2 regions of the Metapseudomonas cellulosilytica genome follow, and region 2 is predicted to be linked to the other one. Evidence: predicted binding sites of a transcription regulator. Region 2 holds the regulator's gene; the other holds the start of a gene.
What was found. The regulator FliA, encoded in region 2, starts transcription of late flagellar genes. The targets are predictions, from matches to a motif close to CTAAAGTTTNNNNNNNNNNNGCCGNTAA.
Positions count from the first base shown of each region.

Region 1: a site for FliA is predicted at 5,693-5,720, ahead of ACFW0H_RS24330 (flagellar protein MotY). Genes of this name have one in related genera too.

Region 1 covers NZ_JBHZGN010000024.1:73,062-87,595, reverse strand. Annotated here, with positions in the region: gene modC (molybdenum ABC transporter ATP-binding protein) at 1-952, opposite strand, end outside; gene modB (molybdate ABC transporter permease subunit) at 956-1,642, opposite strand; gene ACFW0H_RS24345 (GGDEF domain-containing protein) at 1,712-2,758, opposite strand; gene gloA (lactoylglutathione lyase) at 2,816-3,208, opposite strand; gene ACFW0H_RS24335 (argininosuccinate synthase) at 3,302-4,519, opposite strand; gene ACFW0H_RS24330 (flagellar protein MotY) at 4,649-5,656, opposite strand; gene pyrC (dihydroorotase) at 5,823-6,869, shown strand; gene rnt (ribonuclease T) at 6,866-7,537, shown strand; gene ACFW0H_RS24315 (peroxiredoxin) at 7,606-8,208, opposite strand; gene ACFW0H_RS24310 (bacterioferritin-associated ferredoxin) at 8,490-8,708, shown strand; gene bfr (bacterioferritin) at 8,913-9,383, shown strand; gene grxD (Grx4 family monothiol glutaredoxin) at 9,547-9,873, opposite strand; partial or broken gene ACFW0H_RS24295 (molybdopterin-dependent oxidoreductase) at 9,967-12,080, opposite strand; gene ACFW0H_RS24290 (hypothetical protein) at 12,217-12,654, opposite strand; gene argF (ornithine carbamoyltransferase) at 13,235-14,152, shown strand; gene ACFW0H_RS24280 (ABC transporter ATP-binding protein) at 14,149-14,534, shown strand, end outside.
Region 2 covers NZ_JBHZGN010000006.1:75,803-90,336, forward strand. Annotated here, with positions in the region: gene flhF (flagellar biosynthesis protein FlhF) at 1-922, shown strand, start outside; gene fleN (flagellar synthesis regulator FleN) at 1,001-1,834, shown strand; gene fliA (RNA polymerase sigma factor FliA) at 1,831-2,577, shown strand; gene ACFW0H_RS09525 (chemotaxis response regulator CheY) at 2,661-3,035, shown strand; gene ACFW0H_RS09530 (protein phosphatase CheZ) at 3,055-3,843, shown strand; gene ACFW0H_RS09535 (chemotaxis protein CheA) at 3,855-6,071, shown strand; gene ACFW0H_RS09540 (protein-glutamate methylesterase/protein-glutamine glutaminase) at 6,115-7,212, shown strand; gene ACFW0H_RS09545 (flagellar motor protein) at 7,229-7,969, shown strand; gene motD (flagellar motor protein MotD) at 7,980-8,867, shown strand; gene ACFW0H_RS09555 (ParA family protein) at 8,918-9,706, shown strand; gene ACFW0H_RS09560 (CheW domain-containing protein) at 9,794-10,645, shown strand; gene ACFW0H_RS09565 (chemotaxis protein CheW) at 10,741-11,220, shown strand; gene ACFW0H_RS09570 (DUF2802 domain-containing protein) at 11,222-11,632, shown strand; gene ACFW0H_RS09575 (HAD family hydrolase) at 11,846-14,534, opposite strand, start outside.

The DNA of each region.
Region 1 (14,534 bases), on a different contig from region 2:
GGGCCGGGTTCGCCGCCGGCACCTCGTCCACCACCCGCGCCGGGAGCAGGTTGAGAATGCTGCTGTCGCGCTGCTTCTCAAGGCTCAGGCTGACGTCCCGCGCCAGCACCCGGAAGCGCAGGGTGCGTCCTTGGGCAACCGGCGAATGGGCCACGCGCATGCTCAGGGAACTGCCTGGAAGCGCCAGGGAGAGCAACTGGTAGCGCTCATCGAAACCCTGAATCCGACCTTCGATCACCACGCCGGCTTCGTCTTCCTGGGCGGTGGGCAGGTCGAGCCGCGCCAGGGTCTGGTCCAGCGGCCCGCTGGCCAACACCTGGCCGTTGTCCAGCAGCACCAGGTGATCGGCCAGGCGCGCCACTTCATCCGGCGAGTGGCTGACATAGAGCAGCGGGATATCCAGCTCATCGTGCAGGCGCTCCAGGTAGGGCAGGATTTCGCCCTTGCGCTTGAGGTCCAGCGCCGCCAGCGGCTCGTCCATCAGCAGCAGGCGCGGGCTGGTCAGCAGCGCACGGGCGATGCCCACGCGCTGCCGCTCACCGCCGGACAATCCGTCCGGCATGCGCTCCAGCAGGTGGCCGATCCCCAGCAACTCCACCGCCTGCTCCAGTTGCACCCGGCGTTCCCGCGCAGGAATGCGGTGCTGGCCGAACTCCAGGTTGCGCCGTACCGGGAGGTGCTCGAAAAGGCTGGCCTCCTGAAACACATAGCCCAGCGGGCGCTTGTGGGTGGGCAGGAAATGGCCGCGGGCACTGTCCTGCCAGACCTCGCCGTTGATCTCCAGAAAGCCCTCGGCGGCGCGCTCCAGTCCGGCGATGCACCGCAGCAGGCTGGTCTTGCCCGAGCCGGAATGGCCGAACAGGGCACTGACGCCGCGGCCGGGCAGCTTGAGGTCGGTATCCAGGGCGAAGCCCGGATGGCGCAGGCGGAAACGCGCGCGAATCTGTTGCATGGTTCAGGTCCAGCCCGGTTTCAGGCGCCGGCTGGTATTGAGCGCCAGCAGGATGAGGAAGGAGAACAGCAGCATGCCGCCGGCCAGCCAATGGGCCTGGGCGTACTCCATGGCTTCAACGTGGTCGAAGATCTGCACCGAGACCACGCGCGTCTTCTCCGGGATGTTCCCACCGATCATCAGCACCACGCCGAACTCGCCCACGGTGTGGGCGAAACCGAGGATCGAGGCGGTGACGAAGCCCGGCCGCGCGAGCGGCAGCACCACCGAGAAGAAGGTGTCCCACGGGCCCGCCCGCAGGGTCGCGGCCACTTCCAGCGGACGCGTGCCGATGGCGGTGAATGCGTTCTGCAGGGGCTGCACCACGAAGGGCATGGAGTAGATCACCGAGCCCACCACCAGACCGGCGAAGGTGAAGGGCAAGGTGCCGAGACCGAGGCCCTGGGTGAACTGGCCGATGAATCCTTGGGGCCCCATGCTCACCAGCAGATAGAAGCCGATGACGGTGGGTGGCAGCACCAGTGGCAGGGCGACCACGGCGGCAACCGGCCCCTTGAGGCGCGAGGTGGTGCGCGCCAGCCACCAGGCGATGGGCGTTCCTACCACCAACAACAGGAGGGTGGTGAGCGTGGCCAGTTCGAGGGTCAGCCAGATGGCGGCCAGGTCGGTGCGATCGAGGGGAAAGCTCATGGGGTTGACCGGGGGATCAGTTTTCGCTGTGTGGCGAACTATATAGCGAAGCCTGGCGTCCAGCCAGGATCAGGCGTCAGCCTTGCCCGGTCCAAGGCGCTGAAGCGCGTTCTCCGCTTCCTGCAGCAACTGCTCGAGCCCCTGCCCACGGGTGGATTCGGCATGTCCTACGCGCAGCGCCAGGCGCCGGTCCGCAGCACGGTTGAATGCTCCCAGGCCGGCACGCAGGCGTTGCAGGACGGCATTCGGATCGCCGTAGCCGCTGGTCATCACCAGGAATTCGCCAGCACCAAGACGCGCCAGCAAGTCGCCCCTGCGGAACTGCTCGCGCAGCAACCGCGCAGCGCTCATTGGCAGGTCATCACCCGGCTCACCGTCCTCAGTGTCCAGCACGAGGTGAAGCAACAGGCAGGACATGTTGCGCCGGCGCGCGGCGTCGAGTGCCTCGGCGGCCTGGCGCAGGAAGCCGAAACGATTGTTGAGGCCCGTGAGCAGGTCCAGTTGGGCGAAACGCTGGATCTCCTGTTCCACCCGTTCACGCTCGCAGGCTTCGTCGTAGAGCAGGCGGTTGGCGGCCACCAGTTCCTGGGTACGGGCGATCACCCGTTGTTCCAGTTCGTTGTAGAGCTGGACGTTTTCCATCGCCACCGACGTCGAATCCGCCAGCGCCTGCAGCAGGCCCACTTCACGCTCGCTGGCCGCGTAGTGGGTAGCCCAGTAGGTACCGATGGCGCCCACCGGCGCCAGGCTGCGGATCGGCACCATGACCAGGCTATTGACGAAGGTGGGACGGTAGGCGTCGTGGGGAATGCGCGGGTCGAGGTAGATGTCTTCGATCACCGCCGGTGTGCGGTTAATCATGGCCCAGCCGCTGATGCAGGTTTCCATGGGGAAACGCAGGCCCTTCCACAGCGGTGAGATGGCGTCCTCGTCCTTGTAGTAGCAGCGATCGCCATCGCGCAGGACGAAAGTGGCACCGTCGGCGCCCACCAGCTCACGGGCGGCACTGCGGACTATCTCGGCGATCCGGTCGAGGCTTCGCGCCAGGGACAGCTCCTGGATGGCCCGCACCAGGTATTCGAGATTGCGTTCGTAGCTGACTGCGGAACCATCCATAGACCCACGCCTCCGGACCGGGGCCATGCTGCCCCGGATTCATATCAGCACATAACCTCAGTCTTTGCGCGACGGCGAGAGCAGCTCGATCTTGTAGCCGTCGGGGTCCTCGACGAAGGCGAGGATGCTGGTGCCGTGCTTCATCGGCCCCGGCTCGCGGGTGATCTTGCCGCCACGGGCGCGAATGTCCTCGCAGGCCTTGTAGACATCGTCCACTTCCAGGGCGATGTGGCCGTAGCCGGTGCCCAGCTCGTAGTTATCCACACCCCAGTTGAAGGTCAGCTCGATCACGCTGTTGTGGGCTTCGTCGCCGTACCCAACGAATGCCAGGGTGAACTGGCCATCCGGGTAGTCCTTGCGGCGCAGCAGGGTCATGCCCAGCACTTCGGTGTAGAAGGCGATGGATTTGTCCAGGTCGCCGACTCGCAGCATGGTATGCAGCAGTCTCATCGTTACATCCTCATCGGTTGCCCGTGATCACGGGCTCTGAAAGACGAACCCCGGCTCGTGGCCGGGGTTCGTAGGCTCATGCTGGCAAGCTTATCAGAACAGCTTGCGGCCCTTGCCGGCGGCGATGCGCATGCGCAGGGCGTTGAGCTTGATGAAGCCCGCGGCGTCGGCCTGGTTGTAGGCGCCGGCATCGTCCTCGAAGGTGGCGATGTTGGCGTCGAACAGGGAGTCGTCGGACTTGCGGCCGACCACGATGACGTTGCCCTTGTACAGCTTCAGGCGCACCACGCCGTTCACGTTGGCCTGGGAGGCGTCGATCATCTGCTGCAGCATCAGACGCTCCGGGCTCCACCAGTAGCCGGTGTAGATCAGGCTGGCGTACTTGGGCATCAGCTCGTCTTTCAGGTGGGCCACTTCGCGGTCCAGGGTGATGGACTCGATGGCGCGGTGGGCCTTGAGCATGATGGTGCCGCCGGGGGTCTCGTAGCAGCCACGGGACTTCATGCCGACATAGCGGTTCTCGACGATGTCGAGGCGGCCGATGCCATTCTCGCCACCGATGCGGTTCAGCTCGGTCAGCACCTGCGCCGGGGTCATGTCCTTGCCGTCGATGGCGACGATGTCGCCGTTACGGTAGGTCAGCTCGATGTAGGTCGGGGTGTTCGGCGCGGCTTCCGGGGACTTGGTCCAGCGCCACATGTCTTCTTCGTGCTCGGTCCAGGTGTCTTCCAGCACGCCGCCCTCGTAAGAGATGTGCAGCAGGTTGGCGTCCATGGAGTACGGGGACTTCTTCTTGCCGTGGCGCTCGATCGGGATGCCGTGCTTCTCGGCGTAATCCATCAGCTTCTCGCGGGACAGCAGGTCCCACTCGCGCCAGGGAGCGATCACTTTGACGCCCGGTTTCAGCGCATAGGCGCCCAGCTCGAAGCGCACCTGGTCGTTGCCCTTGCCGGTGGCGCCATGGGAGATGGCGTCGGCGCCGGTCTCGTTGGCGATCTCGATCAGGCGCTTGGCGATCAGCGGACGGGCGATGGAAGTGCCCAGCAGGTACTCGCCTTCATAGATGGTGTTGGCGCGGAACATCGGATAGACGAAATCGCGAACGAACTCTTCGCGCAGGTCGTCGATGTAGATTTCCTTGACGCCCATGGCCTTGGCCTTGGCGCGGGCCGGCTCGACCTCCTCGCCCTGGCCGAGGTCGGCGGTGAAGGTCACCACTTCACAGTTATAGGTATCTTGCAGCCACTTGAGGATCACCGAGGTGTCCAGGCCACCGGAATAAGCCAGGACAACCTTCTTTACGTCCGCCATGCCATCAACTCCACGGGGGTTGTACGAAAAACCCGTGATTCTACTGACCCTGGCGGCCAAATTACAGTGGCGCGACAGCTTGTGACGACGAGGCGACAGATTCTGTCGAGCGCGCGACGGACGGCAGACTCAGGAGCCAGTCGGCAGCGCAGGGCTGGAAGCCTCTTCCCTAATACCGGGGACAGCAGCAGGCGCGCCGGGGGTGGCGGCAGGAACGCCGGGCGCGGCGGTGGGAGCAGGCGCCTCGGCCGGGGCCGGTTCGGTAGCCGGTGGTGCCACCGGCAGGTCCACGCGAGACAGTTGCACGGTGGCGCGGCGGTTCTTCGCCCGGTTCGCCGAGCTGTTGTTCGGCGCCAGCGGATAGCGTTCGCCGTGGAAGCGCATGACCATCTGCGACTCGGCAAAGCCGTTGGCCTTGAAATAGTCGTAGACCGCCAGGGCACGGCGCCTGGAAAGGTCGCGATTGGTCAGGCGGTTGCCGCTGTTGTCGGAATGGCCGTCGATTTCGATGTGGTTGACGCTGGGGTCGGCCTTGATGAAGTCGAGGATGATTTCCAGCCTGGCCTGGGCCATCTCATCCAGGTCGGTGCCGCCGCCGGGAAAACCGACCTGCATGTGCCTCACCTGGTCGAAGTTCACCGGCAGCAGTTTGGCGGTGCAGGCCAGGTAATCCTGGTAGGCCTGGTTGAACCTCACCGGCAGCAGACGCACTTCCAGGGCATCGCCGCCCTGCAGGGTGCGGTGGCGCACCACCGGGCTGCGTCCATCCAGCAGACCGGTGAGCAGGCGCCCGGCCTGTTCCTGGGAGCTGTTGAACGGCACTTCGCCGCCGCCGACGCTGACCACGCCGAGATTGATATCGCCCCTCCCCGGCTGCCACGGCGCGGCAGCCGCCAGCAACGTAGCGGAGCCGGCACCCATCCAGCGTTCACGCGCTTTCAGGCGGAAGGTGGCCTGCTCGCCCGCACGGCGCACGAACTCGCCGGAACCGAAATCGGTGACCGGTTGCGACAGCCGGCACTCGAACTTGTCGCCCTCGACCTTCCACTCCACCTTCTCCAGGCGCGTCTGGAAGGTGACGGCCATGGCCGGCAGGCTGGCGAGCAAGCTCAGGAAGACGAGATAGCGCTGGCGCACGGCGGGCTCCACGGGGAATTACGGCGTTCCTGCTGGATATCGGTTCCAGCCGGCAGAACTTGAGGGCCGATTACGCCCCGACCGGCGCCAGCCTCAAGCCCCGCGTGCCCCTGTAGGGCTTTTCCGGTAGCATGTTGGCCCAGTTCTGCCCGCCTGGAAGCCCCTCATGTCCGACCGTTTGACCCTCCTGCGTCCCGACGACTGGCACATCCATCTGCGCGATGGTGCCGTGCTGGCCCATACCGTCGCCGATGCCGCCCGCACCTTCGGCCGCGCCATCATCATGCCCAACCTGGTGCCCCCGGTACGCAATGCCGAGGAGGCCGATGCCTACCGCCAGCGCATCCTGTCCGCCCGCCCGGCCGGCAGCCGCTTCGAGCCGCTGATGGTGCTCTACCTCACCGACCGCACCAGCCCGGAGGACATCCGCGCCGCCAAGGCTTCCGGCTTCGTCCACGCCGCCAAGCTCTACCCGGCCGGCGCCACCACCAACTCGGACTCCGGCGTCACCAGCATCGACAAGATCTTCCCGGCCCTGGAAGCCATGGCCGAAGTGGGCATGCTGCTGCTGGTCCACGGTGAAGTGACCCGCGGCGAGATCGACGTGTTCGACCGCGAGAAGGTGTTCATCGACGAGCACCTCTCCCGCGTGGTGCAGCGCTTCCCGACCCTGAAGGTGGTGTTCGAGCACATCACCACTGGCGACGCCGTGCAGTTTGTGAACTCGGCCCCGGCCAACGTCGGCGCCACCATCACTGCCCACCACCTGCTGTACAACCGCAACCACATGCTGGTCGGCGGCATCCGCCCGCACTTCTATTGCCTGCCGATCCTCAAGCGCAACGTCCATCAGGAAGCCCTGCTGGACGCTGCCACAAGCGGCAGCACCAAGTTCTTCCTCGGCACCGACTCGGCGCCCCACGCCAAGCACGCCAAGGAAGCCGCCTGCGGCTGCGCCGGCTGCTACACCGCCTATGCGGCCATCGAGCTGTATGCCGAGGCCTTCGAGCAGCGCAATGCGCTGGATAAGCTGGAAGCCTTCGCCAGCTTCCACGGCCCGGACTTCTACGGCCTGCCGCGCAACAGCGACCGCATCACCCTGGTGCGCGAGGAATGGACCGCGCCGGCCACGCTGCCGCTCGGCGAGCAGGTAGTCGTACCACTGCGCGCCGGCGAAAAGCTGCGCTGGCGCCTGCTGGAGGAGCAAGCGTGAGCGAGGATCTCTACGACGACGAACTGGACGGCAGCCTGCCGTCGGGTCCGCGCCACCCCATGGCGGCGCGCTTCCGTGGCTACCTGCCGGTGGTGGTGGACGTGGAAACCGGCGGTTTCAACGCTGCCACCGACGCCCTGCTGGAAATCGCCGCGACCACCATCGCCATGGACGAGCAGGGCTTCCTCTATCCGGACCACACCCACTTCTTCCGCATCGAGCCGTTCGAAGGCGCCAACATCGAACAGGCCGCACTGGAGTTCACCGGGATCAAGCTGGACCATCCGCTGCGCATGGCGGTGAGCGAGGAGCACGCGCTGACGGAAATCTTCCGTGGCCTGCGCAAGTCGATCAAAGCCAATGGCTGCAAGCGCGCCATCCTGGTCGGCCACAACAGCAGCTTCGACCTCGGCTTCCTCAATGCCGCGGTGAACCGCACCGGCCTCAAGCGCAACCCCTTCCACCCCTTCTCCAGCTTCGACACCGCGACCCTCGCCGGCCTTGCCTATGGCCAGACCGTGCTGGCCAAGGCCTGCCAGGCGGCCGGCATCGAGTTCGACGGCCGCGAGGCCCACTCGGCACGCTACGACACCGAGAAGACCGCCGAACTGTTCTGCGGCATCGTCAACCGCTGGAAGGAAATGGGCGGCTGGTTCGACGAGGACTAAGCGCTCGTCGAAGCTCCAGACATGAAAAAGCCCGGCAATTGCCGGGCTTTTTCTTTGGCTGCTGACGCTTACAGGGAAGAAGCGTTCTCGGCCAGATACTTGGCAACGCCTTCCGGAGAAGCGGTCATGCCCTTGTCGCCCTTCTTCCAGTTGGCCGGGCAGACTTCGCCGTGCTCTTCGGTGAATTGCAGGGCGTCGACCAGACGCAGCAGCTCGTCCATGTTACGGCCCAGCGGCAGGTCGTTGACGATCTGGGAACGCACAACGCCGTTCTTGTCGATCAGGAAAGCACCACGGTAAGCCACGCCGCCTTCGGACTCGACGTCGTAGGCCTTGGCAATATCGTGCTTCATGTCGGCAGCCAGGGTGTACTTGACCTGGCCGATGCCGCCCTTGTCCACCGGGGTGTTACGCCAGGCGTTGTGGGTGAAGTGGGAGTCGATCGACACACCGATCACTTCCACGCCGCGAGCCTTGAACTCGGGAATGCGGTGATCCAGGGCGATCAGCTCGGACGGGCAGACGAAGGTGAAGTCCAGCGGGTAGAAGAACACCAGACCGTATTTGCCCTTGATGGCCTCGGACAGGGTGAAGTTCTCGACGATTTCGCCATTGCCCAGAACCGCGGCAACGGTGAAGTCCGGAGCCTGTTTGCCTACGAGTACGCTCATTCCATGTCTCCTGTTGTCATGAGTAATCAGTGTGTCCGGGGGTCACAGCTTGGCCGACCGATGTGGCGGCGCCATGACACCCGCTTGCGCAAGGACCCGCAATCATACACGCGAGCCACCTCCCCCGCACACCGCTTTCGACTGCCGGGTCAGCCTGTGCAGACCGGCATAAACCCGCCGGGAAGCCTCTGTTTCGCACCTTCCAGCCATAACTTTGACAATCATTCTCATTACTATTAGTATCCCTTCCATCCAACCACTCCCCTGAGTCCTGAGTCGCCATGTACGTCTGTCTCTGTCTAGGTGTCACTGACGGTCAAATTCGCGAAGCCATCTACGAAGGCTGCTGCAGCTATCGCGAAGTACGCAACGCCCTGGAAGTGGGTACCCAATGCGGCAAGTGCGCTTGCCTGGCCAAGCAGGTGGTCAAGGAGACCCTGGCCGAGGTACAGAGCAGCCAGGCGGCCCTCGCCTACCCTGCGGCCTACGCCATCGCCTGACCACTCGGCGGAATCTCGAAAACCGGGCCTCAGCGTCCGGTTTTTTTATGTCTATTTTTCAACTGTTTAGGCGTTAAACGCGGAAGTTAAACGTTCTTATTAATATTCAAATTTATTTGTAATTCAATGACTTAGATTTGACACACCAAGTTTGCAGGATCAAAATTCAAAAATCTTCCACTCTTCCCAATGGCAGGACTGCACATGAAAGGCGACAAGAAAGTCATACAGCATCTCAACAAGATCCTCGGCAACGAACTTGTTGCGATCAACCAGTATTTCCTGCACGCCCGCATGTACGAAGACTGGGGCCTGAAGAAGTTGGGCGACCACGAGTACCACGAATCCATCGATGAGATGAAACATGCGGACAAGCTGATCAAGCGCATTCTCTTCCTCGAAGGCATTCCCAACCTGCAAGACCTTGGCAAGCTGATGATTGGCGAAAACACCAAGGAAATGCTGGCCAGCGACCTCAAACTGGAACAGAACGCCGTACCGGACCTGAAGGCCGCCATTGCCTACTGCGAAAGTGCCGGTGACTACGGCAGCCGCGAGCTTCTGGAAGAAATCCTCGAGTCCGAGGAAGAGCACATCGACTGGCTGGAAACCCAGTTGGGCCTGATCGACAAAGTTGGCCTGGAAAACTACCTGCAATCGCAGATGGACGAATAATCCGCCCCGGAACAAGAAGCCCCGCAAATGCGGGGCTTCTTATTGGGGAATTGAACAGCGAACAGGAATGTTTCCAATTGGCAAATAGTATCCAGACATAAACCAGAACTTTCCGGAATGAAAAAGCCCCGCACTTGGCGGGGCTCTTTCATTGGATTACGGATCAGGCGCTGGCCTTGCTCACGGCATCCTTGACCAGGGTCTGCAGCTCACCCTTTTCGAACATCTCGGTCATGATGTCGCTGCCGCCAACCAGCTCGCCGGCCACCCAGAGCTGCGGGAAGGTCGGCCAGTTGGCGTACTTCGGCAGGTTCGCACGGATTTCCGGGTTCTGCAGGATGTCGACGTAGGCGAACTTTTCACCACAAGCCATCAGGACTTGCGAGGCACGGGCCGAGAAGCCGCACTGAGGAGCGTTCGGCGAGCCTTTCATGTACAGCAGGACAGTGTTGTTGGCGATCTGCTCTTTGATGGTTTCGATGATATCCATTGGGCACCTCGGCTGAACTTTCCGACTGGCGAGTCGGCAGGATGGCGGCATTGTAACGGAAAGCCGAGAGGCGCGCTCGGACTTAGCGTGCCTTCAGGCGGCCACCACTTCCACAGGAACGCCATTGAGCGCCGCATTGCCGGAAAGCGCATCGATCTGGCGTTCGTCGGTGAGGTCGTTGGCGCTGGCACCTGGCTGTTCGCTGGCGATACCCATGCGCACACCGGGACGGGCATGGCCCCAGCCGTGCGGCAGGCTGACCACGCCCGGCATCATGTCCTCGCTGGCCCCGACCTCCACCTCGATGACACCTACCCGCGAGCGCACCCGCACCCGCTGGCCATCCACCAGGCCACGGGATTCCAGGTCCTGCGGGTGCATCAGCAACTGATGGCGCGGTTTGCCCTTCACCAGGCGGTGATAGTTGTGCATCCAGGAGTTATTGCTGCGCACGTGACGCCGTCCGATCAGCATAAGTTCGCCGTCCCTTGGCGCCTCCTGCTCGGCGAAGCGCTTGAGGTCGGCGAGGAGAATGGCCGGCGCGGCTTCCACCTTGCCGCTGGTGGTCTTGATGCGGCCGGCCAGGTTCGGCTTGAGCGGCCCGAGGTCCAGACCATGGGGATGTTCCCGCAGGCGCGACACCGAGAGCTTGTGCTCGGAGCGGTCGCCGTAGGCACCGGCGCGCAGGCCCAGGTCGATCATCTGCTCAGGCGCCAGCGTCGGTTTCAGCTCGATGCCGGTGCGCGCGGCGAAAGCCTTGGCCAGGCCGACGAAGATTTCCCAGTCATGCAATGCCCCCGCCGGTTTGGCCAGCACCGCCTCGTTGAAGCGGGTGACGTTGCGCACCGCGAAAACGTTGAAGGTGGTGTCGTAGTGCTCATGCTCCAGCGGTGCGGTGCGGTGGGCGGCAGGATCAGGTCGGCATAGCGCGTGGTCTCGTTGATGTAGAGATCGATGCTGAGCATGAACTCAAGGCCATCCAGCGCCTGCTCCAGCCGGCGCCCATTGGGAGTGGACAACACAGGGTTGCCGGCCACGGTCACCAGCGCCCGCACCTGCCCTTCGCCCGGTGTCAGCATTTCCTCTGCCAGGGCCGCCACCGGCAGCTCGCCACCGTACTCGGGCAGCCCCGACACGCGGCTCTGCCAGCGATTGAAATGCCCGCCCGAAGTAGCGGCCACCAAGTCCACCGCCGGTTCCGTGCAAAGGGCGCCCCTTACGCTGTCCAGATTGCCGGTAACCAGGTTGATCAGCTGGATCAGCCATTGGCAGAGGCTACCGAAGGCCTGGGTAGACACGCCCATGCGGCCGTAGCAGACCGCCCCCTCGGCCGCGGCAAAGTCCCGCGCCAGCTGACGTATCTGCTCCGCTGCGATACCGCAGCGCAGGCCCATGGCCTCGGGCGTGAAGGGGGCGATGGCATCACGCACCTGCTCCAGGCCCTCCACCTGCAGATGGGTCGCCCGGCCAAGCCCCTCTTCGAACAAGGTATTGAGCAGGCCGAACAGCAGTGCCGCGTCCTGCCCCGGACGCACGAACAAGTGCTGATCGGCCATGGCCGCGGTCTCGCTGCGCCGCGGGTCCACCACCACCAGCTTGCCGCCACGGGCCTGCAAGGCCTTCAGGCGTTTCTCCACATCCGGCACCGTCATGATGCTGCCGTTGGAGGCCAGTGGATTGCCGCCGAGGATCAGCATGAACTGCGTGTGGTCGATATCGGGGATGGGAATCAGCAATCCGTGGCCGTACATCTGCTGACTGATCAGATGATGGGGCAGTTGGTCCACGGAGGTGGCGGAGAATCGGCCGCGGGTCCTGAGCAGGCCGAGGAAGTAGTTGCTGTGGGTCATCAGCCCGTAGTTGTGCACGCTCGGGTTGCCCTGATAGACCGCCACCGCATTGTTGCCATGGCGCGCCTGGATATCGGCCAGGCGCTCGGCGACCAGGCCGAAGGCCTCGTCCCAGTCGATCGGCAGCCATTCGTTGCCGGCGCGGCGCATGGGCTGACGAATGCGGTCGGGGTCATTCTGGATGTCCTGCAAGGCCACGGCCTTGGGGCAGATATGGCCACGACTGAAGCTGTCCCGGGCATCGCCCTTGATGGAGAGGATGCGGCGGCTGCCGTCGTCCAGGTCTTCGGTTTCGATGGTCAGGCCGCAGATGGCCTCGCAGAGATGGCACGCACGGTGGTGGAGGGTCTTGGTCATCGCCTGGCCTCATGTTCTTGTTCGAGACGACCGGTCGGGTCGAAAGAGCAAGACTATGGGCCCGGATCCGCTGCTCGGCCAGCAGGGTCAGCGTCATGAATCGGCAGGCATCAGGCCTGCCGATTCGCCCAGGTGTTCAGCGGATGGACTTGATGGTGCCCTTGTTGCCGGTGACCTTGGCGGTGACCTTCTTGAAGACGAAGTAGTCCTGAACGCTGAGCTCATAGCGCGGTGCGACGATCAGGTCGGCTCCGGAGGATTTCACGGCTTTATAGGCGGCAGCGGATTTCACCGCGGCGAGCGGATCGGGTCCGAAAGGCAGAACGCCGCCGCTGTCTGCACCATAGGCCACACCGTCGGCGAACTGGGAATCACCGCCAAAACGCAGGAAGCCGAACAGGATGTTCACTTCCGACTGCCCGCTGATCGATTCACCCACCGCAACGTCGGCCTTCAGGTCGGTCCTGACCTTGCCGTTCAGCGGCGAAGTCGGCTGGCTGACGTTGTAGCTGGTGCAGCCGGTGAGCGCGGCAAGGGTTGCAGCCAGGGCGGCGGGAACGAGGAACTTCTTCATCGATTACTCCATGGATACTCGGATTTCTGATTGGCTCCGTAGAATCTCCTTGACGGAAACCAGCCCCCGAATCAGGCGATTTCAGGGACGCGCCACCCTAGCAATGGCTGTGGGGGTGCATAAGTTCATGCTTTCCGAAAGGGCCCAGAGAAATTTCCCCAACTGACCACCCCCAGTTCTGTAGGCTCTTGCGTGCCCGGTCAGGCACACGCGACTGTCAGCGCATCAACCTCTCCACGCCTATGCGTCCTTCATCCCCTTGGGACAGAGCAATTCCCACTCGCGTGCGATTGCCAAATTCTCCAGCCCCGTTGTACAACGTGCGTCCCGTTAAAAAAGGCAAGCGGGGACGGTCCGGCGCGGGTTTGGTGATGCTCCGGCGAACACGGGCCCGTCAGGTGCATAGCCGCGAACGACGCGGCTTCCGGTACATATTGGAAAACCGCGACATTTCCTTATAAGATCGCGCCTTCCCCCTAAATCGTCGCCACGTGCGGCTCCAACCGCCCGTCCCGCCTGCTTTGTTCCCGCAACACCGGCCAGGACAGCGGCCAGTGACAAAAGAAGAAAGGTAGTAACCATGAGCGCTAGGCATTTTCTCTCCCTGATGGACTGTACTCCCCAGGAGCTGAACAGCCTGATCCGTCGAGGCAGCGAGCTGAAGGATCTGCGCAACCGAGGCGTGCGTTACGAGCCCCTGAAAAGCCGCGTGCTCGGGATGATCTTCGAGAAGGCTTCCACCCGTACCCGTCTTTCGTTCGAAGCCGGAATGATCCAGCTCGGCGGCCAGGCCATCTTCCTGTCCCCGCGCGACACCCAGCTTGGCCGTGGCGAGCCGATCAGCGACAGCGCCATCGTCATGTCGCGCATGCTCGATGCGGTGATGATCCGGACCTTTGCCCACAGCACGCTCACCGAGTTCGCCGCCCACTCGCGGGTGCCGGTGATCAACGGCCTGTCCGACGACCTCCACCCCTGCCAGCTGCTGGCCGACATGCAGACCTTCCTTGAGCATCGCGGCAGCATCCAGGGCAAGACAGTGGCCTGGATCGGTGACGGCAACAATATGTGCAACACCTATATAGAGGCGGCGATCCAGTTCGACTTCCAGCTGCGCGTCGCCTGTCCAGAGGGCTACGAGCCCAACCCGGACTTCCTCGCCAAGGCCGGCGACCGCGTGAAAGTGCTGCGTGATCCGCGCGAAGCGGTCGCTGGCGCCCACCTGGTCAGCACCGACGTCTGGACCTCCATGGGCCAGGAAGAGGAAACGGCCCAGCGCCTGGCGCTGTTTGCGCCCTACCAGGTCAACCAGGCGCTGCTCGACCTGGCCGCCGAGGACGTGATATTCATGCACTGCCTGCCGGCCCATCGCGGTGAAGAGATCAGCATCGACCTGCTCGACGATCCGCGCTCGGTGGCCTGGGACCAGGCGGAAAACCGTCTCCATGCCCAGAAAGCCCTGCTCGAACTGCTGGTCGAACACACCCATCACGCATGACTCGCGAAATACTCCTCAGCCTGCACAACCTCAGTTGCGGTTACCACGAACACCAGGTTGTGCGGGGCCTGAACCTTCATCTCAACGCCGGTGACATCGGCTGCCTGCTCGGCCCCTCGGGCTGCGGCAAGACCACTACCCTGCGCGCCATCGCCGGCTTCGAGCCGGTACTGGAAGGCGAGATCCAGCTGGCCGATGAGGTCATCTCCCGCGCCGGCTACACCCTGGCGCCGGAGAAGCGGCGGATCGGCATGGTGTTCCAGGACTACGCACTGTTCCCCCACCTGACGGTGGCCGAAAACGTCGCCTTCGGCATCCGCAAGGAGCCGGACTGCGAGCGCAAGGTCGGTGAACTGCTGGAACTGGTGAAGCTGGGCCACCT
Region 2 (14,534 bases):
GCGTTTCGAGCTGAGCGGCCTGCGTGAACTGATCGAAGTGCAGCTGGGTTCCATCGCCTGGGGCCAGATGCAGAGCCGCCGTCCGCAGCAGGCCAGCCTCTGGCGCCGCCTGCAGCGCATGGGGCTGCCGGCCGACCTCGGCCGCGCCCTGCTGGACAAGGTGGCCAGCGTCGGCGAGCCGCGCCAGGCCTGGCGCATGCTGCTGGCGCACTTGGCCCAAGCCATCCGCACGCCCGCGCAGGAACCGCTGGAAGAGGGCGGGGTGATCGCCCTGGTCGGCCCGGCCGGCATGGGCAAGACCACCACCCTGGCCAAGCTGGCCGCCCGCTACGTGCTCAAATACGGCGCCCAGAGCGTCGCCCTGGTGAGCATGGACAGCTTCCGCATCGGCGCCCAGGAACAGCTCAAGACCCTCGGCCGCATCCTCAATGTGCCGGTGACCCTGGTGGACCCGGGCCAGTCCCTGACCCAGGCGCTTGCGCCACTGGCGCGCAAGCGCGTGGTACTGGTCGACACCGCCGGCCTGCCGGCCAATGATCCGGCCCTGGCCATGCAGCTCGAAGCCCTGGCCAGCCGGACCATCAATGCGAAGAATTACCTGGTGATGGCCGCCACCAGCCAGAGCCAGGTGCTCAAGGCGGCCTATCACAGTTACAAGCGTTGCGGCCTGGTCGGCTGCATCATTACCAAGGCGGACGAAGCGGCCAGCCTGGGCGAGGTTCTGGGGCTGGCTATCGGCCAGCATCTCCCGGTAGCCTATCTGGCCGACGGGCCGCGAATTCCGGATGATCTGCAAGTTCCCCGCAGCCACCAGCTGGTAAGCCGTGCGGTCAGCCTCCAGGCGCCGGAAGACCCGAGCGAGGACGCCATGGCCGAGCTGTTCGCCGGTCTCTACCAGAATCCGGCGCGTCGCGCGGGTTGATGAATTCATTGCGCCGCCCTGGATTGGGCGGCACCAGACAGCCAAGTGGCCCAGTCGATCTGAGACAAGGTATTTGAAATGGGAAGTATGCATCCCGTACAGGTGATCGCGGTGACCGGCGGCAAGGGTGGCGTCGGCAAGACCAATGTGTCGGTGAATCTTTCCCTGGCGCTGGCCGATCTCGGTCGCCGCGTCATGTTGCTGGACGCCGACCTGGGACTCGCCAACGTCGATGTCCTGCTCGGCCTCACCGCCAAACGCACCCTGGCCGATGTGATCAATGGCGAATGCGACCTGCGCGACGTGCTGTTGCAGGGGCCGGGGGGCATCCGCATCGTCCCGGCCGCTTCCGGCACCCAGAGCATGGTGCAGCTTTCGCCCATGCAGCACGCCGGCCTGATCCAGGCATTCAGCGAGATCAGCGACAACCTCGATGTGCTGGTGATCGACACCGCCGCCGGCATCGGCGATTCGGTGGTCAGCTTCGTCCGCGCGGCCCAGGAAGTGATAGTGGTGGTCTGCGACGAGCCGACCTCCATCACCGACGCCTACGCGTTGATCAAGCTGCTGAACCGCGACTACGGCATGAGCCGCTTCCGCGTCCTGGCCAACATGGCCCACAGCCCCCAGGAAGGACGCAACCTCTTCGCCAAGCTGACCAAGGTCACCGACCGCTTCCTCGACGTCGCGCTGCAATACGTTGGCGCCGTGCCCTACGACGAGTCGGTGCGCAAGGCGGTGCAGAAGCAGCGTGCGGTGTATGAAGCCTTCCCGCGCTCGAAGTGCTCGCTGGCCTTCAAGGCCATCGCGCAGAAGGTCGACAGCTGGCCGCTGCCGGCCAATCCGCGGGGCCACCTGGAGTTCTTCGTCGAGCGGCTGGTCAAGCAGCCGTCCGCGGAAAACCCCGTATGACACCCGCATCCGGACTGCGCATGTACGGCAAGGCTCAGGCAAGGGACTCGCAGCATCAGCTGATCGAGCGCTATGCCCCCCTGGTCAAGCGCATCGCCTACCACTTGCTGGCGCGTCTGCCGGCCAGCGTGCAGGTGGAAGACCTGATGCAGTCCGGGATGATCGGCTTGCTCGAAGCCTCGAAGAAATACGACGGCGGCAAGGGCGCCAGCTTCGAAACCTATGCCGGCATCCGCATCCGCGGCGCCATGCTCGACGAGGTGCGCAAGGGCGACTGGGCACCGCGTTCGGTGCACCGCAACACCCGCATGGTGAGCGATGCGATCCGCGTCATCGAAGCGCGTACCGGTCGCGACGCTAAAGATCAGGAGGTTGCTGCCGAACTTGGATTGAGTCTCGAAGACTACTACGGCATCCTGAGCGACACCTTGGGCAGCCGCCTGTTCAGCTTCGACGACCTGTTGCAGGACGGCGAGCATGGCGGGGTGCACGAGGACGCCGGAGTCACCCAACTTTCGCCCTCCAACGAGCTGGAAGAAGAGCGCTTCCAGGCCGCGCTGGCCGACGCCATCGCGAACCTGCCGGAGCGCGAGCGCCTGGTGCTGGCGCTGTACTACGACGAAGAATTGAACCTGAAGGAAATCGGTGAAGTGCTGGGGGTCAGCGAATCGCGAGTCAGCCAATTGCATAGCCAGTGCGCCGCACGCCTGCGTGCGCGGCTCGGCGAATGGCGCGCGCGCTGAATGGCACACCGCTTCCAGATTTGAACGGCGCACCCGGCAAGAGGGGCGTTTGAGACTGTACGGAGGTCGACTTGGACAAGAATATGAAAATCCTCATCGTTGACGATTTCTCGACGATGAGACGCATCATCAAGAACCTCTTGCGCGACTTGGGTTTCACCAATACCGCCGAAGCCGACGACGGCACCACGGCGCTGCCGATGCTGCACAGCGGCAATTTCGACTTCCTCGTGACCGACTGGAACATGCCCGGCATGACCGGGATCGACCTGCTGCGCACCGTCCGTGCCGACGAGCGCCTGAAGCACCTGCCGGTCCTGATGGTGACCGCCGAAGCCAAGCGCGACCAGATCATCGAGGCGGCCCAGGCCGGTGTGAACGGCTATGTGGTCAAGCCTTTCACTGCCCAGGTGCTGAAAGAAAAAATCGAGAAGATCTTCGAGCGGGTCAACGGCTGATGCCAGCCGCGAGGGCACCATGGAGCAGAACGAAACCCTGCTGGGAGACTTCGAGTCGACCCTGAAAGTCCGTGCGCGGGAACTGGTGGAAAGCCTGGAAAGAGGCAACTTCACCGACGCCGTGCAACTCATCCACGAACTCAATCACGTCCGTGATCGCGGCCTCTACCAGGAAGTCGGCAAGCTCACACGCGAACTGCATAACGCCATCGTCAATTTCCAGATCGACCCGCACCTGCCCCACGCCCAGGAAATGTCGCAGATCGCCGACGCGACCGACCGCCTGGGCTATGTGGTGCAGATGACCGAGAAGGCCGCCAACCGCACCATGGACCTGGTGGAAGAGAGCGCGCCCTTGCTGGGCGGGCTGGGCGACGAGGCCCGGCAGCTGGGCGAGGAGTGGGGCCGCTTCATGCGCCGGGAAATCGGCGCGGACGGTTTCCGCGAGCTGGCCCGGCGCATCGAGCAGTTCCTCGCGCGCAGCCAGCGCGACAGCGATACGTTGTCCGCCAGGCTCAACGACATCCTGCTGGCCCAGGACTACCAGGACCTCACCGGCCAGGTGATCAAGCGCGTGACCCAACTGGTCACCGAGGTGGAGAGCAACCTGGTCAAGCTGGTGCTGATGGCCAGCCAGGTGGATCGCTACGCCGGCATCGAGCACGACCACGCCCTGCTGCGCGCCGAGCTGGAACAACAAAAAAATCCTTCCAGGGGTGAAGGTCCGCAGATCCATGCCGATAAACGGGAAGACGTGGTGTCCGGCCAGGACGACGTCGACGATCTGCTATCCAGCCTTGGTTTCTAGGGAGCGCTCAAATGAGCTTCGACGCCGATGAAGAAATCCTCCAGGACTTCCTGGTAGAGGCCGGCGAGATTCTGGAGCAACTGTCCGAGCAGCTGGTCGAGCTGGAAAGCCGCCCGGACGACATGGACCTGCTCAACGCGATCTTCCGTGGTTTCCATACCGTGAAAGGCGGTGCCGGCTTCCTCCAGCTCAATGCCCTGGTGGAGTGCTGCCACATCGCCGAGAACGTCTTCGACATCCTGCGCAAGGGCGAACGCCGCGTGGATGCCGAGCTGATGGACGTGGTGCTGCAGGCCCTGGACACGGTCAACGAGATGTTCAGCGAGGTGCGTGAGCGGAGCGAACCGACACCCGCCACCCCCGCGCTGCTGGCCGCGTTGTCGCGCCTGGCTGAGCCGGGCGGCAGCGAGCCCGCGGCTGCCATCGCCGTGGTGCCGGCAGCGCCGCAAGCCACCGCGGACATCACCGACAGCGAGTTCGAGCAACTGCTGGAGGCCCTGGGCGACAACGTCGGCGGCAGCGCCGAGCCCACTGCCGTGGCGGCCGATGAAATCACCGACGACGAGTTCGAAGCGCTCCTCGACCAGCTCCACGGCAAGGGCAAGTTCGCCGGTGCCGTGGAGCCGGCAACCGCGGTCGCCGCCCATGCATCGACTACTGCCCATGCATCGACCGCCGCCCTGGCGACTGCCGGTGCGGGCGACGAGATCAGCGACGACGAGTTCGAGGACCTGCTCGACCAATTGCACGGCAAGGGCAAGTTCGGTGGTGCCGTGGAAGCGACCGCTGCGCCGGTGGCACCTGCCGCACCTGTCGCGCCAGCGGCCGGCAGCGGCGACAACATCACCGACGACGAATTCGAAGCGCTCCTCGATCAACTGCACGGCAAGGGCAAGTTCATCGGCGCCACCGAAGAACCGGTCGCCGTAGCCGCACCGGCTGCCAGCCGCCCGGCTCCGGTCGCTGCGCCCAAGCCCGCCGCCAAGGCCGAGCCGGCGCCGCGCCAGGCCGCCGCGCCGGCCTCGGGCAATGCTGCCGCCGGCCCCGCCGTGGCCAACGAAACGGAAACCACGGTACGGGTGGATACCGCGCGCCTGGACGAGATCATGAACATGGTCGGCGAACTGGTGCTGGTGCGTAACCGCCTGGTGCGCCTGGGCGCCAACAGCGGCGACGAGGCCATGGCCAAGGCGGTGTCCAACCTCGATGTGGTCACCGCGGACCTGCAGACGGCCGTGATGAAGACCCGCATGCAGCCGATCAAGAAGGTCTTCGGCCGCTTCCCGCGCCTGGTCCGCGACCTGGCGCGCAACCTGAAGAAGGAAATCAACCTCGAGCTGGTGGGCGAGGAGACCGACCTGGACAAGAACCTGGTCGAGGCCCTGGCCGACCCGCTGGTGCACCTGGTGCGCAACGCCGTCGACCACGGTATCGAATCCCCCGAGGAGCGCGAGGCCGCCGGCAAGCCGCGCACCGGCCGGGTGGTGCTCTCCGCCGAACAGGAAGGCGACCACATCCTGCTGATGATCACCGACGACGGCAAGGGCATGGACGCGGCCGTGCTGCGCGCCAAGGCGGTGGAGAAAGGGCTGCTGGACAGGGACGCCGCCGAGCGCCTCACCGAACTGGAGTGCTACAACCTGATCTTCGCCCCGGGCTTCTCGACCAAGACCGAGATTTCCGACGTGTCCGGCCGCGGCGTCGGCATGGACGTGGTGAAGACCAAGATCTCCCAGCTCAACGGCACGGTGAACGTGTACTCGCAGAAGGGCGCGGGCTCGAAGATCGTCATCAAGGTCCCGCTGACCCTGGCGATCATGCCGACTCTGATGGTGATGCTGGGCAACCAGGCGTTCGCCTTCCCGCTGGTCAACGTCAACGAGATCTTCCACCTCGACCTGTCGCGCACCAACGTGGTGGATGGCCAGGAGGTGGTGATCGTCCGCGACAAGGCGCTGCCGCTGTTCTACCTCAAGCGCTGGCTGGTGCGTGACGCTGCGGTGGAGGAGCAGGGCGAGGGGCACGTGGTGATCCTCTCCGTGGGCACCCAGCGCATCGGCTTCGTGGTCGACCAGCTGGTGGGCCAGGAGGAGGTGGTGATCAAGCCCCTGGGCAAGATGCTCCAGGGCACGCCGGGCATGTCCGGCGCCACCATCACCGGCGACGGCCGTATCGCGTTGATCCTCGACGTGCCGAGCATGCTCAAGCATTACGCGCGCCGTGGCTGATCCGGGCGGCCGGGAATGGCCGCCCGCAAGGAGTTTCATTCATATGGCAGTCAAGGTTCTGGTGGTGGACGATTCCGGGTTCTTCCGCCGCCGTGTCTCGGAAATCCTTTCTTCCGACCCCAATATCCAGGTGGTGGGCACCGCCACCAATGGCCGCGAGGCCATCGACCAGGCGCTGGCGCTCAAGCCGGACGTCATCACCATGGACTACGAGATGCCGATGATGGACGGCATCACCGCGGTGCGGCACATCATGCAGCGCTGCCCGACCCCGGTGCTGATGTTCTCCTCGCTCACCCACGAGGGCGCCCGCGTCACCCTCGACGCCCTGGATGCAGGCGCGGTGGATTTCCTGCCGAAGAACTTCGAGGACATTTCGCGTACCCCCGAGAAGGTCAAGCAGCTGCTCTGCGAGAAAGTCCACAGCATCGCCCGCAGCAACCGCCGCTACAGCAGTTTCGGCGCCTCGCCGCAGCCGTCGCCCGCCGCCAGCCTACCGGCGCGGCCGGCAGCGCTGCCGGCGCAGCCGGGCCACACTGCAGCGGCGGCCCCGGCAAGTTCGGCCGCCCCAAAGCGTAAGGCCTACCGGCTGGTGGCCATCGGCACCTCCACCGGTGGGCCGGTCGCCCTGCAACGTGTGCTCACCCAGTTGCCGGCCAACTTCCCGGCGCCGCTAGTGCTGGTCCAGCACATGCCGGCAGCCTTCACCAAGGCCTTCGCCGAGCGCCTGGACAAGCTCTGCCGGATTACCGTCAAGGAAGCCGAGGATGGCGACCAGCTCCGTCCGGGCCTGGCCCTGCTGGCGCCAGGCGGTAAGCAGATGATGGTCGACCCGCGCGGCGTGGTGCGCATCCTGCCGGGCGACGAGCGCCTGAACTACAAGCCCTGCGTCGACATCACCTTCGGCTCGGCGGCCAAGTCCTATAACGACAAGGTCCTGGCGGTGGTGCTCACCGGCATGGGCGCCGATGGCCGCGAAGGCGCGCGCCTGCTCAAGCAGGGCGGCAGCCAGATCTGGGCCCAGGACGAAGCCAGCTGCGTGATCTACGGCATGCCCATGGCGGTGGTGAAGGCCAACCTGGCCGACGCCGTCTACGGCCTGGACGATATCGGCCGGCACCTGGTCGAGGCGTGCATGTGATGGAGAACACCCGGTAATGGATGTACTGAGCCTCATCGGGGTAATCCTGGCCCTCGTCGCCATCATCGGCGGCAACTACCTCGAAGGCGGCCACGCCGCGGCCCTGCTCAACGGGCCGGCGGCGCTCATCGTCCTGGGCGGCACCCTGGGCGCGGTCTTCCTGCAGACGCCCGTGAGCGTGTTCAAGCGTGCACTGGGCATCATCCGCTGGATCCTCTTCCCGCCGCAGGTCGATTTGCCCGGAGGCATCGACCGCGTGGTGAGCTGGAGCATGACCGCGCGCAAGGAAGGACTGCTCGGGTTGGAATCGGTCGCCGACAGCGAGCCCGATCCCTTCGCCCGCAAGGGCCTGCAACTGCTGGTGGACGGCGCGGAGCCCGAGTCCATCCGCAGCATCCTCGAAGTCGACCTGTTCACCCAGGAGGGGCGCGATCTTTCGGCCGCCAAGGTATTCGAGAGCATGGGCGGCTATGCGCCCACCATCGGTATCCTCGGCGCCGTCATGGGGCTGATCCATGTCATGGGCAACCTGGCCGACCCCGGCCAGCTCGGCGGCGGCATCGCCGTCGCCTTCGTCGCCACCATCTACGGCGTGGGTTTTGCCAACCTGCTGCTGTTGCCCATCGGCAACAAGCTCAAATCCATCGCCATACGCCAGTCCCGCTACCGCGAGATGCTGCTGGAGGGCATCCTCTCCATCGCCGAGGGCGAGAACCCGCGCTCCATCGAACTGAAGCTGCAAGGCTTCATGGACTGAGGGAGCGGCCATGGCGCGCAGGCGGCATCACGAGGAACAGGAGAATCACGAACGCTGGCTGGTGTCCTACGCGGACTTCATCACCCTGCTGTTCGCCTTCTTCGTGGTGATGTACTCCATCTCCTCGATCAACGAGGGCAAATACAAGATCCTCTCCGAATCCCTGGTGGGTGTGTTCAACCAGCCGGACCGCTCGGTCCAGCCGATTCCCGTCGGCGAGGAGAGGCCGCGCACCAGCGAGCCGGACCGCGCCCTGGTGGAAGAGAGCGAGCGCAGCCAGACGGCCATCGACGATCCGGGCGCCGACCCGCTGCAGGACATTGCCCAGAGCGTGCGCGAGGCATTCGGGGAGCTGATCGACTCGCAGCAGCTGAACGTGCGCGGCAACGAACTCTGGGTGGAGATCGAGATGAACTCCAGCCTGTTGTTCCCCAGCGGCGATGCCATCCCCAACGACGCCGCCTTCGGCCTGATCGAGAAGGTTGCCGGGATTCTGGCACCCTACGACAACCCCGTGCATGTCGAAGGCTTCACCGACAACCTGCCCATCGCCACCTCGAAGTTTCCTTCCAACTGGGAGCTTTCCACGGCGCGCGCGGCGAGCATCGTGCGCATGCTGGCCATGCAAGGCGTGGCGCCCCGGCGCCTGGCCGCGGTGGGCTATGGCGAGTTCCAGCCAGTGGCGGACAACGCCACCGCAGAAGGCCGCGCACGCAACCGCCGCGTGGTGCTGGTGATCTCCCGGAATCTGGATGTGCGCCGTGCCGTGAGTGGTGTCGGCAGCGCCCATGCCCGGCCCGATGCCGCATTGCGGAGGGCTGGCACGCAACCTGCACCGGCAGTATCGGCACAGGCCCCTGGATCGGGTGCCGTCAATTCCCCGTCGCCTGCCCAGTAGGGCGGGTGGATAGTCTCGGCGCATTAGCGCAGCCGGGAGGATGAAAGAAGATGAGAGTCTGGGCAGTAGCCAACCAAAAAGGTGGAGTCGGCAAGACCACCACATCCATCGCCCTGGCCGGCCTGCTGGCCGAAGCCGGCAAGCGCGTGGTGGTGGTGGACCTCGATCCCCATGGGTCGATGACCAGCTATTTCGGGCACGATCCGGACAGCCTGGAGCACAGTTGCTTCGACCTGTTCCTCAACCAGGGCGGCGTGCCCGACGGCCTGCCGCGCGAGTTGCTGCTGCCGACCAGCCATGAACGCATTGCGCTGCTGCCGTCCAGCACCGCGTTGGCCACCCTTGAGCGCCAGTCTCCGGGCCAGAACGGCCTGGGCCTGGTGATCGCCAAGAGCCTGGCGCAGCTCTGGCAGCAGTTCGACCACGCGATCATCGACAGCCCGCCGTTGCTCGGTGTGCTGATGGTCAACGCCCTGGCCGCCAGCCAGCAGCTGGTGGTCCCGGTGCAGACGGAGTTCCTCGCGGTGAAGGGCCTGGAGCGCATGGTCAGCACCCTCGGCATGGTCAACCGCTCGCGCAAGCAGGCCTTGCCCTACACCATAGTGCCGACCCTGTTCGACCGGCGGACCCAGGCCTCGCTCAACACCCTCAAGGTGCTGCGCAACAACTACCCGGAAAACCTCTGGCCGGCCTATATCCCGGTGGATACCCGCCTGCGGGATGCCAGCCGCGCCGGTGTCACGCCTTCCCAGTACGATGCCAACAGCCGCGGCGTGATCGCCTACCGGGCCCTGCTCAAGCATTTGCTCAGCCAGCAGCTGGCTGCCCAGGTGGCCTGAGATGCGCAGCGATGCCGACCGCCGGAGCTCAAGTGAAGGGCGTCGCCTGCCGATAGGCTCTGAAGATCAATCCGCCGGATTCCCATCATGAGTCGTCCCGTCGCTACCGCCACCCGCCCGCAACTGGCGCTGCAGTCCTACCTGGATGCGCTGCTGCACGAGGCCTCGGTCGAGCTGGCCGAAAGCATCAGCCGGGAAGAGTTCGAAGCCGCGGTGCTGGAAGAGCAGGTCCGCGATGCGCGCATGACCCGCGTCCTGGCCGAGGCGCCCCTGGTGGCCCCGCAGCCGGTGGACCCCGAGCCCGCTGCCGTGGTGGAGGTGGAGCCGCTGCTGGTGCTGGAGCCCGAATGCCCGGTGCCGGCCTCGCAGCCGATGGAGCAGGAGCCCGTCGCGATCCGTGTCGAGCCCCTGGTGGAACTCAGCGCCCCGAGCGCGCCGCAGTCCGACATTCCGGCGCTGATCGCCGGTGGTCGTCCGGCCTGGGGCGAGGAGCCCTTCGAGTGCCTGCTGTTCGATGTCGCCGGCCTGACCCTGGCGGTTCCGCTGGTGTCCCTGGGCTCCATCTACCCGCTGGCGGGGCAGGAGTTGACGCCATTGTTCGGGCAACCGGACTGGTTCCTCGGCATACTGCCGTGCCAGGCCGGCAACCTGAAGGTGCTGGATACCGCGCGCTGGGTGATGCCCGAGCGCTACCGCGACGATTTCCGCGAGGGCCTGCAGTACGTGATTTCGGTGCAGGGCTACGAATGGGGGCTGGCGGTGCACCAGGTCAGCCGCTCCATCCGCCTGGACCCGAACGAGATCAAATGGCGCAGCCAGCGTAGCCAAAGGCCCTGGTTGGCCGGTACCGTGATCGAGCACATGTGCGCCTTGCTGGACGTCACGGCCCTGGCCGAGCTGATCGCCAGTGGTGCCGTGAGGAGCATGTCGCTGAATTGAGGTTGTGGTCCCGTCAGGTGCGGGATCGGAAGGACACAACAGCGGGCTGACCCGCGCATGCCACCCCCGGGGTGGCTCAAGAGAGGCTAGGGAACATGAAGAAATCGTCCGCTCAAGGTGCCGAAGATCCCATCCTGCAATGGGTGACCTTCCGCCTGGACAACGAGACCTACGGCATCAACGTGATGCAGGTGCAGGAAGTCCTGCGCTACACCGAGATCGCGCCGGTGCCGGGGGCGCCGAGCTACGTGCTGGGCATCATCAACCTGCGCGGCAACGTGGTGACCGTGATCGACACGCGCCAGCGCTTCGGCCTCGGCCCGGCGCCGGTGACCGACAACACCCGCATCGTGATCATCGAGGCGGACAAGCAGGTGGTGGGCATTCTGGTCGACAGCGTGGCCGAGGTGGTTTACCTGCGCCAGTCGGAGATCGAGACCGCGCCCAACGTCGGTAACGATGAGTCCGCCAAGTTCATCCAGGGCGTCTGCAACAAGAATGGCGAACTGCTGATCCTCGTCGAACTGGACAAGATGATGAGCGAGGAAGAGTGGTCGGAGCTGGAGAGCATCTGAGTTGATCTGGATCGCACTGCTCGCGGCGGCCCTCGCCCTGGCCTGCACGGTGCTGGGCGTGGTCTGCCACCGCCTGGCGCAGCGCCTGCGCCAGGAAGTGGCGGCCCAGGCCGAGCGCGACGCGGTGCGCGACCAGAAACTCAAGGACCTGGGACGTCGCCTGGAGACCTACCTGGAAGGCAGCGTGCGCGTTGGCGAGGAACTCCACGAACTGCGCCGCGTTGTGGCGCCCCTGCCGGACAAGCTCAACCAGATCGAGCAGCGCGACCCCAGCAGCCTGTCCTTCTCCCAGGCTGCGCGCCTGGTGGGCCTGGGCGCCAGCGTCGACGACCTGACCCAGTCTTGCGGCCTGACCAAGGCCGAAGCCGAGCTGGTGAGCAAGCTGCACCAGGCGCGAAAGGACCGCGGCTGAGCCAGGAAGCTTGTGGGAGCGATTTCAATCGCGAATGAATTCGCTCCCACAAGGCGCTGCCGTGTCAGCCGTGTAGGGTGGATAGCGCTTTTCTATCCACCAGCGAGGTCACGCAAGGCACCGATGGTGGAAATCCCCAAAGGGATTTCCACCCTACGCGTTGATTGACATGGGATCTCCCACAACACCAACAGCGATGCCTGGCCTCGCCTCCTAACTCACCCGCACCTCCAGCGCCACGCCGCCCACTATCCTGCCGTTCTCCCGCTGCACCAGGTCGAGGGTGAAGCGTGTGCCGCGCCTGGCGTTCGCCGGCACCTTGACCCGCAGGCCGACCCGTAGCGCTTCGGCCGGCCGCAGCAATACCGGCAGCCGTGCGCGCTGGCCACCGCCGAAGGCGAGTTCCAGCGCGCCGGCGAAGGCTTGCGCCAAGCGTTCCGGCACATGGCTGGTGAGCAGCGCTGGCCCGGTATCTTGCGCATCCAGGTGTCTATCGCAGGAGCAGTCCAACCGATCGGGGGTCCCGCGCAACGGAGCTGTTGGTAGCACCAGGGCATTTGCCCGCAACCGGGGCGGTAGCGCACGTTTCTCCAGCAGCAGGCTCGCCGCGACTTCCTCCAGTCCCGTCGGCCGCACCAGCTCGAGCTCCACGGTGCGCGACAGCCGCGGACGCAGGTTGATCGCCAGCAACGGCAGCACTATCCAGGCATTGGGCGCCAGGTCGACTACGGTCAGGTTCTTCTGCGCCAGGTTGTTCTGTTCCCAGACGTGGCGCCCGGCCTGCGGGCGGTCGAAGCGGGTGAACAGGCTGGCCAGCAGGCAAGGATGGCTGCCGGTAGGTGGTATCGCCGAACGCGGCAAACGTGCCTTGAGGATGCGGCTTTCGCCGGGGCCGAGGTCGAAGGCGGCGGCTGCCGTCACCGCCGGCAGGAAGTCGGCGGGGTAGACGAACTGGCTGCCGGCGTACTGCTTGATGTTGAAGCTCACCACCAGGTGGCGTGCCGTTGCCGTGGCGCTGCGGTTGCGCACCCGCGCATGGATCCAGTTGTCCTGGCCGTATTCCGGGTTCTGGTGTTCCAGGCCATCGTCGTCCTGGTTGCGGATCCACAGATCGGGCGAGTCCCAGAAACGCCCGGACCAGGCGTTGGCGCCGGGGTCGCCCGTGTCGTCGCGCAGCCAGAGGTCGGGCGTTGGCGAAGGGTCGGCGAAGCCATAGACGAATCGATGGAAGGCGTCCACGCAGTCAGGTTGGCCGGTGCGCGCCAGGAGGTGGCACTCGATGTCCTCGCTGCGCACCGGGCGTGGGTGGCGGGCCTGGTAGAAAGCGCGCATCTGCTCGCGCAGGGTCGCGGCGCCCATCAGCGCGGCCAGGCCTTTCCAGACCCGTTCGCCGGCGCTGTAGGCGTCGATGTGGGTAATGCGTACCCAGGGATTGCGCGGACAGAGCGCCAGGGCGGGGGCGGCGAAATTGAAGGGCAGCACGCCGGCCGCGCCGTTGTCGTTGTAGACGGTCCAGGCCTCGTCGAACCAGGCGTCGGGTTGGCTCGCCGGTTTCAGGCCGCGTGCCCACCAGCTGTGGAAGGCCTCGTGGCGCAGAGGGCCGGTGGCGCTGGTGGTGCCGCCGTCATACTCCATGCCGCCCTGGTGGATGAAGGCGGTGAAGCGTCCGTCATGGACGTAGCGTCCCGAACTGGTCTCGTTGTTCGCCAGGAAACCGGCGATGGCGCTGGCCTGGGCAGCTATATCCACAGCGCTGCTGGTGAGCTTCCAGGCCGTCACCGTGACATTGCTTCCTGAGACCGGGAGCAGGGCGTTGGCCGTGGCACTCTGCAGGCTGTCCGTCGGGCGCAGTTCCAGCAGCGGTGAGAAGGCCGTGCTGCGCGATGGAAAAGCGATGCTCCAGTGATTGCTGCCCAGCGAGCCGACCACGCCGTTGCTGATGGGGGTGTGGGGGATGGCGGTGTTCAGCAGTTGCAGGTCCAGGTTCAGTTCGAACTGGTCGTAGACCAAGTTGGCCGGCACGAATGCCTCCAGGTAACGCCCGGCGCCGAGGTCGGTGAAACCGAAGTTGAACACCAGGCGCGGCCCTGCGCTCCAGGTGATCTGCGGCTGGTAGGAGCCGGCTGTCGAAGCTTGCGGCAGGCCGACTGCGTAAGTCAGGCGCAGGTTGTGATTGCTGCCGGCCTCCAGCACACGGGCGAGCACCCGCAGGTTGGAGTGGGGGCCGCCGCCGAAGTCGTGGGCGGCCACCTCGGTGAGCGAAATGGGGGCGCCATCCAGCCAGGCGCCCGTGGGTGTCTGGCGCAGGTCGAAGATGGGGCATCCGGCGTTGGCGCCCAGGCGAAACTCCAGGGTTGCATCGCCGCTGGCCTGCTGGGTCGCGGCGTCAAAGCGCAGGGCCGCGCTGATTTGCGCGATGTCCACCGGAACCGCCCAGAGGCCGTCCACCAGGCGTGGTGGTGGCGCCAGGTCGAGGTTGCCGCCGGCGCTGTCGGCCAGTGTCGGCAGTCGGTCGAGCAGTGCCCAGAGGCTGGCGACGCACTCGCCGTCGCCGGGCACGCAGGCGCCGCCATTGCGCCTGCGGATCGCGCGCCAGCCGAAGCCGCGCGCGGCGAGCACGTCCGCCGCTGTTTCGCTGACGAAGATCGCCCCCGGGCTGGCCGCATCATGCCCGGCCTTGACCAGGGCCAGGTCGAAGATCGGCTGCGCCGGTTTGCCGACATTGCCCGGGATCTCCGTGGACAGGGTGATCAGCTCGGACTCTATGTAGCGGGCCAGGCGCAGTTGCTCGAGCTGGGCCTGGATGGCGGCGACGCCGGTTCCGGCCGGCTGGTTGCTCAGCAGGCCCAGGCGATAGCCGCGGGCCTTGAGGATCTGCAGGCAGTCGAGGGTGTCGGCGTAG